DNA from 2 places in the Chimaeribacter sp. YP20170169 genome. Region 1 is predicted to be linked to the other one. Evidence: predicted binding sites of a transcription regulator. Region 1 holds the regulator's gene; the other holds the start of a gene.
What was found. Region 1 encodes Fur, which represses iron uptake genes when iron is present. Its sites were predicted from a motif close to ATAATAATGAGAACNACTATCAA; they were not measured.
Positions count from the first base shown of each region.

Region 2: a site for Fur is predicted at 2,754-2,776, ahead of exbB (tol-pal system-associated acyl-CoA thioesterase). Genes of this name have one in related genera too.

Region 1 is NZ_CP176824.1:2,764,916-2,769,335, forward strand. Features, by position in the region: gene ACK3SD_RS12560 (lipid-binding SYLF domain-containing protein) at 1-180, opposite strand, end outside; gene ybfE (LexA regulated protein) at 546-833, shown strand; gene fldA (flavodoxin FldA) at 1,151-1,678, shown strand; gene fur (ferric iron uptake transcriptional regulator) at 1,983-2,426, shown strand; gene ACK3SD_RS12580 (beta-N-acetylhexosaminidase) at 2,573-4,420, opposite strand, start outside.
Region 2 is NZ_CP176824.1:584,227-588,646, reverse strand. Features, by position in the region: gene ACK3SD_RS02675 (TerC/Alx family metal homeostasis membrane protein) at 1-467, opposite strand, end outside; gene ACK3SD_RS02670 (cold-shock protein) at 658-1,137, opposite strand; gene exbD (TonB system transport protein ExbD) at 1,280-1,705, opposite strand; gene exbB (tol-pal system-associated acyl-CoA thioesterase) at 1,712-2,659, opposite strand; gene ACK3SD_RS02655 (TRAP transporter substrate-binding protein) at 3,145-4,122, shown strand; gene ACK3SD_RS02650 (TRAP transporter small permease) at 4,174-4,420, shown strand, end outside.

The DNA of each region.
Region 1 (4,420 bases):
CACCATGATTTTGCTGCTGTTGGCGGCAAATACCCCGTAGCCGCTGGCGTGGGCCAGCGCGTTGGTCGCCTCTGGGTAGCGGGCGCGCACCTCTTTCAGCGTGTCCTGCTTGAGCGTCTGGATGGCCTGACGTTGCTGGGCGGCGGTGTCGCCCTGCGCGCCACATCCCCCTACCAACATGGCAATCATCACGGGTAAAAATGGTTTAAAGTATTTTATATCAAACATTTATGCTTAATCCCTGAGCAGAAGGCGCGTATTCTGTCAGGTTTTTCCACCTCTGGCACCTGCCGCCCCGATTGATCGCACGGAGTGAGAAACGGGGTGAAACGCCAACAGATGAAGCCGAACAGGCAGTTAGGCATTGTTCAGGCCGCGCGTGCTGGGGTATTATGGCGCGCTATGTCTTGCCCCGTCAGCGTCGGTTACGCCGCGCGGCGGCGGTAAAGTGGGTTAAGGTTGATTGACCTCAACATGTATTCACCGAGCCATCCGGCTGTGCTCAGGCGCAGGCAGATGTTGACTCCTTAGTCGTACCTCTACCTATGGCAAAAGAACAAACGGATCGCACCACGCTGGATCTGTTCGCAGATGAACGCCGGCCGGGACGCCCAAAAACCAATCCACTCTCCCGTGATGAACAGCTCAGGATCAACAAACGTAACCAGTTGCGACGCGACAAGGTGCGGGGCTTGCGCCGGGTAGAGCTGAAGATCAACGCGGACGCCGTGGACGCGCTCAATAAGCTGGCGGAGCAGCAGAACATCAGCCGCAGCGAGCTGATTGAGCAGATGCTGCTGGCGCAACTGCGCAAGCAGCAAGACGACGCCTGACGGCCTGCCGGCGGTGACACCCTTCGCCGCCAGCATGGCCCTGCCTCCTCCCCCGCCCTCCCTAACGCTTGCCCGCGGATGTCTTTGATCGTAGGGCACCAATGCAGGAAAAAAGCGCCGCAAGCACACAAAGGCGATAACACCCGCGCCATTTGGCCGATAGAATATTTGACCATTCTGGCTGTTGGGAAGCCGGCTGGCTCCCTGGGCGCGGCGGCGTGATGATGTTCACCCCGCGGTGACTTTGCTATCATCAGCAGCATCCGCACCTGTCAATGGCAGGTAAATTAATTAAGAACAAGAGGTTAAAGAATTATATGGCCGTAGTGGGAATCTTCTTCGGATCTGACACCGGAAACACTGAGAACATCGCCAAAATGATCCAGAAGCAACTGGGTGCCGATGTGGCGGAAGTGCATGACATCGCCAAGAGCAGCAAAGAAGATCTGGAAAAGTTTGACATCCTGCTGCTGGGCATCCCGACCTGGTATTACGGCGAAGCGCAGTGTGACTGGGATGACTTCTTCCCGACGCTGGAAGAGATCGACTTCAACGGCAAGCTGGTGGCGCTGTTTGGCTGCGGCGACCAGGAAGATTACGCGGAGTACTTCTGTGACGCGATGGGCACCGTGCGTGACATCATCGAGCCGCGCGGCGCGACGCTGGTCGGCCACTGGCCGGTAGCTGGCTACCACTTTGAGGCCTCCAAGGGCCTGGCCGACGACAGCCACTTCATTGGTCTGGCCATTGACGAAGACCGCCAGCCGGAGCTGACCAACGAGCGCGTCGACGCTTGGGTGAAGCAGATCTCCGAAGAGCTGAGCCTGGCTGAGATCATCGGCTAAGCTCCCTCACGGCCCGGGGTGTCGATTTCTGACCGAACGGGCCGGATTTATCCCGCCAGACACCAAAAGATCGGCTACAAGTTTGTAACTTTATACAGTATCGGGGTACACTGGCGCCGGTGTATTTCCTATCCATCAACGCATTGCAACAGTGTATTAACAATGGCGCGAACGGCGTTAACAGGCGGCGTTTTCTTTTGAACCCGTGAGTTCTATAATGAGACGCAATTAAAACCGTTGCGCCGCCTGATGTCATAGGCTGTATGCCTCAACGTGAATAGCATAGTAACAGGACAGAATCCGCATGACTGACAATAACACCGCATTAAAGAAGGCCGGCCTGAAAGTCACGCTTCCCAGACTTAAGATCCTGGAAGTGCTGCAAGATCCGGAATGCCATCATGTCAGTGCGGAAGATCTTTATAAGAAGCTGATTGATATGGGCGAAGAGATTGGTCTGGCCACGGTTTACCGCGTGCTGAACCAATTCGACGACGCCGGCATCGTGACCCGTCACAACTTTGAAGGCGGCAAGTCCGTATTCGAGCTGACGCAGCAGCAGCACCACGATCACCTGATCTGCCTTGATTGCGGTAAAGTGATTGAATTCAGTGATGAATCTATTGAGATCCGCCAGCGTGAAATTGCCAAGAAACATGGCATCAAGCTGACCAACCATAGCCTCTACCTCTATGGTCATTGTGAAGCCGGTGATTGTCGCGAAAACGAAGGTTTGCACGACAAGTAACCAATCTGCGGGACGCAGGACGCCCCCCGCAGTATAAAGCTCCCGTCAGCACGGGAGCGGCAGGTAACTGCCAGTGAAAACCGCTTTGATGCGGTTTTTTTTCGCCTGTTGTCTGCCCGGCGCGCTGGCCGGGCGGGGCCATGTCGTCAGAGGGCGACCTCCTCACTACGGCTGACGCGCTTGCCATCTGGGCTGAGGGTGCGCACCCACGCCTTCTCCCCTACCGTGGGCTTGGCCTGCGGGTTATACGCCTGCCAGTTTTTGCCATCTACTGAATATTGGATAACCAGCCCCGGCAGCGCCACGTTTGCCTCCAGCACGCCGGCATTGATGCGCGCCCCCGGCACGGGCAGCCGGTAGGCGACACCCTGCCGATCCAGCTTCGCGATCTCACGCTGCCCCATCAGATTGGCGAAGCGCTGCCAGTCGGTGGCCAGTTGATCACGGTTGACCCAGTGGGTCTTGCCGCCCTGGAACTCCCGGCCAGGCTGGTACGGCAGCTCCCAGTCGGCGCGGTGCCAGGCGCGCTCCGCCAGCACCATCAGGCGCGGGTAGATGCGGTACTCCAGGTCACTGTCGGTGCGGATGGTTTCGCTCCACACCTGCCCGGACATGCCGTGCGCGCCCGGCCACGGGGCATCGCTGCGGGCGGTGAAGGCGTTGCCGTCGCGGTCAACGGAGGTCTCGGCGTTCTGCGGCAGGTTGTCCGGCGCGAAGCTGAAGATCTTGGCTTCATCGCTGGCGCGCGTGGCCCAGTAGTAGCCCGGCTCACGGGCGCTGACCTCGTAGGGTTTGTCAAAGTAGAGGTAGTCAGGGTTGGAGAGGGTAATCTCATAACCCTTGGCCGCCCACTCGCCGGCAGTCTGCGCCCCGCCCCAGTAGAGCGTATCCCAGAAGTTTACCCCTACACGCGGGGTGGCGAAGGCGCGGGCATCTTTCGCATCCTTCAGGCCATCCTGCCAGGCCTGCATCCGGTCGATGCCATGCGCCTTGACCAGCTTGCTGACCTGGATGGCAAAGTAGCTGGAGAGGTGGTCAAAGGCCGTGGCCCCGCCCGATTTGACCAGCGTCTGGCACACTTGCGATTTCGACCACGGCAGATCCTCTTTGCTCAGGTCGATGGCCCCTTTCGTCGGGTCTGCTGGCGCTTTCAGATCTTGGTAGCCCGGCCCAAGGCGGATATTTTTCGCCTCATCACCGCCAAAGTGCCAGGTGGTGAGCGGCTGCCCCGCCTCCCGGTGCATGGCGGCAATCTCGCCAATCACCTTGTCAACAAAGCGCAGCGACGACGGCATACAGGGGTTGAGGTAGCTGCGGCGATCGTAGTACTGCACCGAGGTGGTGTTGGAGGTGTCGGTCGGGTCGAGCAGCCGGTAGGCCTCCGCCTCTTCCAGTTTGCCAGCCTGTTGCAGCCGCTGATAGCGTGCCTCCATTGAAACTACCGCCGCTCTGGCGTGGGCTGGCATGTCTATCTCTGGGATCACCTGAATTTGCCGCGCCTGCGCGTACTTCACAATCTCAATGTAATCCGCCCGGCTGAAGTAGCCGCTGCCGTTATTGTTGCTAAAGGGGCCAGACCCCAGTTGTGGTAGCAGGCAGCGCGTCTCCTTCAGGTCGTGGCAGCGCTTGCTACCGATCTCCGTCAGCTCCGGCAGGCCGGGGATCTCAATGCGCCAGCCCTCATCATCACTCAAATGGAACTGGAAGGTATTGAGCTTATAGGCCGCCATCTCATCCAGTAGCCGCAACACTGCCGCCTTGCTGTGGAAGTTGCGGCCCACGTCCATGTGCATCCCTCGGTAAGGGAAGCGCGGCGCATCCTCAGCCGTCAGCTGGGCAATGCGCTTCTCGCCATTGACCGGCACCAAAGAGAGCAGCGACTGCACGCCGTAGAAGACGCCACTGTGGTCGAAGCCCACCACCTCCGCGCCGCGCTCGCCAATCACCAACCGATAGGCCCCATCGACCGCCTGCTTGCCGCTGAAGGCGTTACG
Region 2 (4,420 bases), 1.7 Mb from region 1:
TCGCCAGAGCGCAGCATCATTACCGCTGTCCAGGCCACAATCACCGCAAACACCATCTCCACCCACGGGCCAAGCGACAGCAGCGCCGTCCCGAAGGCGACGAAGATGCCACGGAACACGATGGCCCCAATCACACCCCAGTAAAGCACGCGGTGGCGCAGGCCATCCGGCACCTTAAACCAGGCGAAGATCGCCATCATCACAAACAGGTTATCGACCGACAGCACCTTCTCCAGTGCATAGCCGGTGATAAACAGGTTGGCGACGGCGGCGCCGTGGTGGATATAGAGGAAGCCGGCGAAACCCAGGGCGGTAGCCACCCAAAAGATTGACCAGCCCACCGCGCCTTTCAGGCTGATGGCATGGTTGCCACGGTGGGCAAACAGGTCAATCAGCAGCGCGGCAATTGACAGGCCAACGAATACGCTGACTGTCTCCAGAGGAAAACCAATATGAACTGACGCCATTATCTCTTCTCAATCAAATACGCTGCCGTGAACGGCAGACCTGTTAATTATCGTGCGCAGCGCCGGGGCGCCATGCCGGGCCATTGTAACAGCAGGGGGCGCGGTGCCTGACGAAAAAAGTACAAGAAAAAAGCGGAAGGGAAACAGGGCGTGGCACACGCCGCCCCAGAGCGGGGCGGCGGCAGAGGGATCAGAGGTTTTTCAGCGCCTTGACCGTCTCTTCGATGTCGATCTCCAGCTCGGAGAAGGTGTAGGTCTTGTTCTGGAAGGTGGTGACGTTCAGCATCTCCAGCGGGCGGGTCGCGCCCTTCTCTACCTCGGCTTTCGGGCGGATGCGCTCCATCAGCAGGCCAGCGGAGAGGATGGTGTTCTCTTTGTCGATGTGGGTCTCAACCGGCACCTGTTTGGTGAAGCGGTTGAAGGATTTGATGCTGGTGATCTTGATGCGCTCACCGGCGATGTGGATGTACTTGCTCTCGGGCGCCACCTTGACCGCATAGGCTGACAGCCCCTTGCTATTGGTGGTCGGCTCGAAGGTCACGGCGGCATCCTTTTTCAGCAGCTCCGGGTTAGCTACCTTCACCACGTGAAAATAGCGATTGTCGCCGTTCTCATCCTTGATGAATCCGAAACCTTTCTCTTCAAAATATGTCGTTACCGTACCGTGCATCATAAATTACCGCCTGACCAATCTGTAAAAAGCCTATTTTAGTCGAGCCACGCGCAGAAGTCGCCTGCTTTGCCATGCCCGGTGGCGGGGCGGCGGCCAAAAAAAAACGGCCCCCGAGGGGGCCGCCGTGGCGTGGGCTGGCTTACTGCCCGCCGCTCTGCTCCATGCCGACCAACCCCACCTTCAGGTAGCCTGCCTGACGCAGCGTGTCCATCACGCCCATCATCGTTTCGTAATCCACGGATTTGTCCGCGCGGAAGAAGATGGTGGTCTCTTTGTCGCCATTGGTCTGGGCGGCCAGTTGCGCCGTCAGCTGATCGCGCGCGATCGGCGTTTCGCCAACATACAGCTGCTTCTCGGCGTTCACGGTCACGAACAACGGCTTCTCCGGGCGCGGAGTTGGCTTGGAGGTGGAGGCCGGGAGGTTGACCCGCACATCCACCGTCGCCAGTGGCGCGGCCACCATGAAGATGATCAGCAGAACCAGCATGACGTCGATGAACGGCGTCACGTTGATCTCATGCATCTCACCACTTTCGTCCAGATCTTCGTTTAAACGCATGGCCATAACAGATTACCCCACCCGCCACTGCGGATTGGCCTTCGCCGGTTTGCTGCCAGCGCTGGCGGCCAGATCCAGGTCACGCCCCTGCAGCAGCATGATCTGCGCGGCTACGTCGCCAATCAGGTGGCGATAGGAGGCGATCAGGCGGGCAAAGATGTTGTAGATCACCACGGCCGGAATCGCGGCCACCAGACCGATGGCGGTAGCCAGCAGCGCCTCGGCGATGCCCGGTGCCACGACGGCCAGGTTGGTGGTCTGGGTTTCGGCGATGCCGATAAAGCTGTTCATGATGCCCCAGACGGTGCCGAACAGGCCGATAAACGGCGAGATGGCACCGATGGTCGCCAGGAAGCCGTTACCGCGCCCCATGTGGCGGCCGGCGGCCGCAACGCGGCGCTCCAGGCGGAAGCCGGTGCGATCTTTGATGCCAGCGTTGTCGGTGGAGTCGGCGGAGAGCGCCAGCTCGTTTTGCGCGTCAGCCAGCAGGCGGGCGCTGATGCTCTTCTCGTCGAAGTTCTCAACGATGGCGGCGGCCTCATCCAGCGAGGTGGCCGGGGCCAGCGCGCTCAACTCGCGGCGCAGGCGGCGTTTAGCGGCAAACAGCTCACTGCCCTTGGCGAACAGGATCGCCCAAGTCACCACGGAGGCCAGCAGCAGGCCAATCATCACCGTTTTCACCACCGCGTCAGCGTGGTGGTACATGCCGAGCACCGAGAGATCCTGTGGGATAACCGGCTGGGCGCTGGAGGCGGCAGGCTGGCTGCCCGTGATGAGGGCAGGTGTGGCCGGGGCATCTGATGCCGGGGTGGTGGCGGCCACCGGGGCGGCAGCAGCGTCACCGCTTTCCGCGGCCAGTGCTGGCCCGCTCAGGCCCGCCAGCAAAAACAGGGATACGAATGCCATACGCCAGCGGCGAGGAGAGTGCTGTGCTGCCGTTGTGGACAGGGCAGATTTCATTTTCATGCGAGCCGTATTCACGCTGCGCCTCCAACCAAAAATCGTCAATGTTGAGGAATTAATCAGTGCGGGATCATATCAAACGCAGCGGGGATTGATAGTAGTTCTCATTATTATTTACGTTGCCGATAGATCAGGGCGGAAACAATAGGAATATCCATATGTGGCGGGCAAGCAGGCCACTCGCGCCCGGCGAAAGCAGGCGGCGGCAAGCGGTGTTTTTTTAGCCGCATCACACTTCCCACACCTGCCCCGGCATAGGCCGTGATGCAGATCCGATTTATTTTAAAAAGCTATTTCAACAAATTTTCAATAACATTTCAAAGCGTATAATCGTGTTAATAAAGTGTTTCAAAATCGCTGGTTTGTTGGTGCTTACTTCTTTTCAAGCCCTCGCTTATCCAGCACTTCACCACCGCAAGATACCACCCTGTGTCTGACGAACAATAGCGGCGCGGCTATGCGCCCGATCTCTGGAGAGTCCTATGAACGTGCGTAAATCCCTGCTGGCGCTTAGCCTCTGTTCCGCCAGCCTGTTCCTCAGCGGCCAGGCCGTTGCCCAGACCATCAAGGCCGCCGACGTCCATCCGCAGGGTTACCCCAATGTGGTGGCGGTGCAGCACATGGGTGAGAAGCTGGAGAAGGCAACGGATGGGCGGCTGGAGATCAAAACCTTCCCCGGCGGCGTGCTCGGTGATGAGAAGCAGATGATTGAGCAGGCGCAGATTGGTGCCATCGATATCATCCGCGTCTCGATGGCACCGGTCGCCGCCATCCTGCCGGAGATTGAGGTCTTCACCCTGCCCTACGTGTTCCGCGATGAGGATCACCTGCACAAGGTGCTCGACAGCCAGATCGGCCAGGAGATCGGCAATAAAATCAGCAACGATCCCAAATCGCGGCTGGTGTTCCTTGGCTGGATGGACTCCGGCACCCGCAACATGATCACCAAAACACCGCTGACCAAGCCGGAAGATTTGAAAGGGATGAAGATCCGGGTGCAGGGCAGCCCGGTGGCGCTGGCAACGCTGAAGGCGATGGGGGCCAACTCGGTGGCGATGGGCGTGAGCGAAGTGTTCAGCGGCCTGCAAACCGGCGTGATCGATGGCACCGAGAACAACCCGCCGACCTTCGTCGCGCATAACTACCTGCCAGTGGCGAAGTACTACACCCTCACCCGTCACTTCATCATCCCGGAGCTGTTCCTCTACTCCAAGGCGCGCTGGGACAAGCTGAGCAGCGAGGATCAGCAACTGATCCTGAAACTGGCAAAAGAGGCACAAGCGGAGCAGCGCCAGCTGTGGGCCGCCTATAACGAGAAGGCCCTGCAAACCATGAAGAGTGGCGGCGTGACCTTCCAGGAGATCGATACCCAGTACTTCTACACCGCTACCCAACCGGTGCGCGACCAGTATGGCAAGGCGCACCAGGATCTGATGCAACGCATCAGCGACGTCAAATAAGCCCCCGGCGGCCTGGCCGCCGGGCGTTTCAGCCTGATAACCGGGGGAGTTATGGCCCGTTACTACCTCTCATCCATGGATATTCTCTACCGCATCGCGATGTGGATCTCTGGCATCGCCCTGCTACTGATGGTGGCGGTCATTCCCGTCGGCATCTTCTACCGCTATGTGCTCAATCAGGCGCTCTCCTGGCCGGAGCCGATCTCCATCCTCTGCATGGTGACCTTCACCTTTGTCGGCGCGGCGGTCAGCTACCGCGCTGGCTCGCACATCGCGGTGGCGATGGTGACGGATCGCC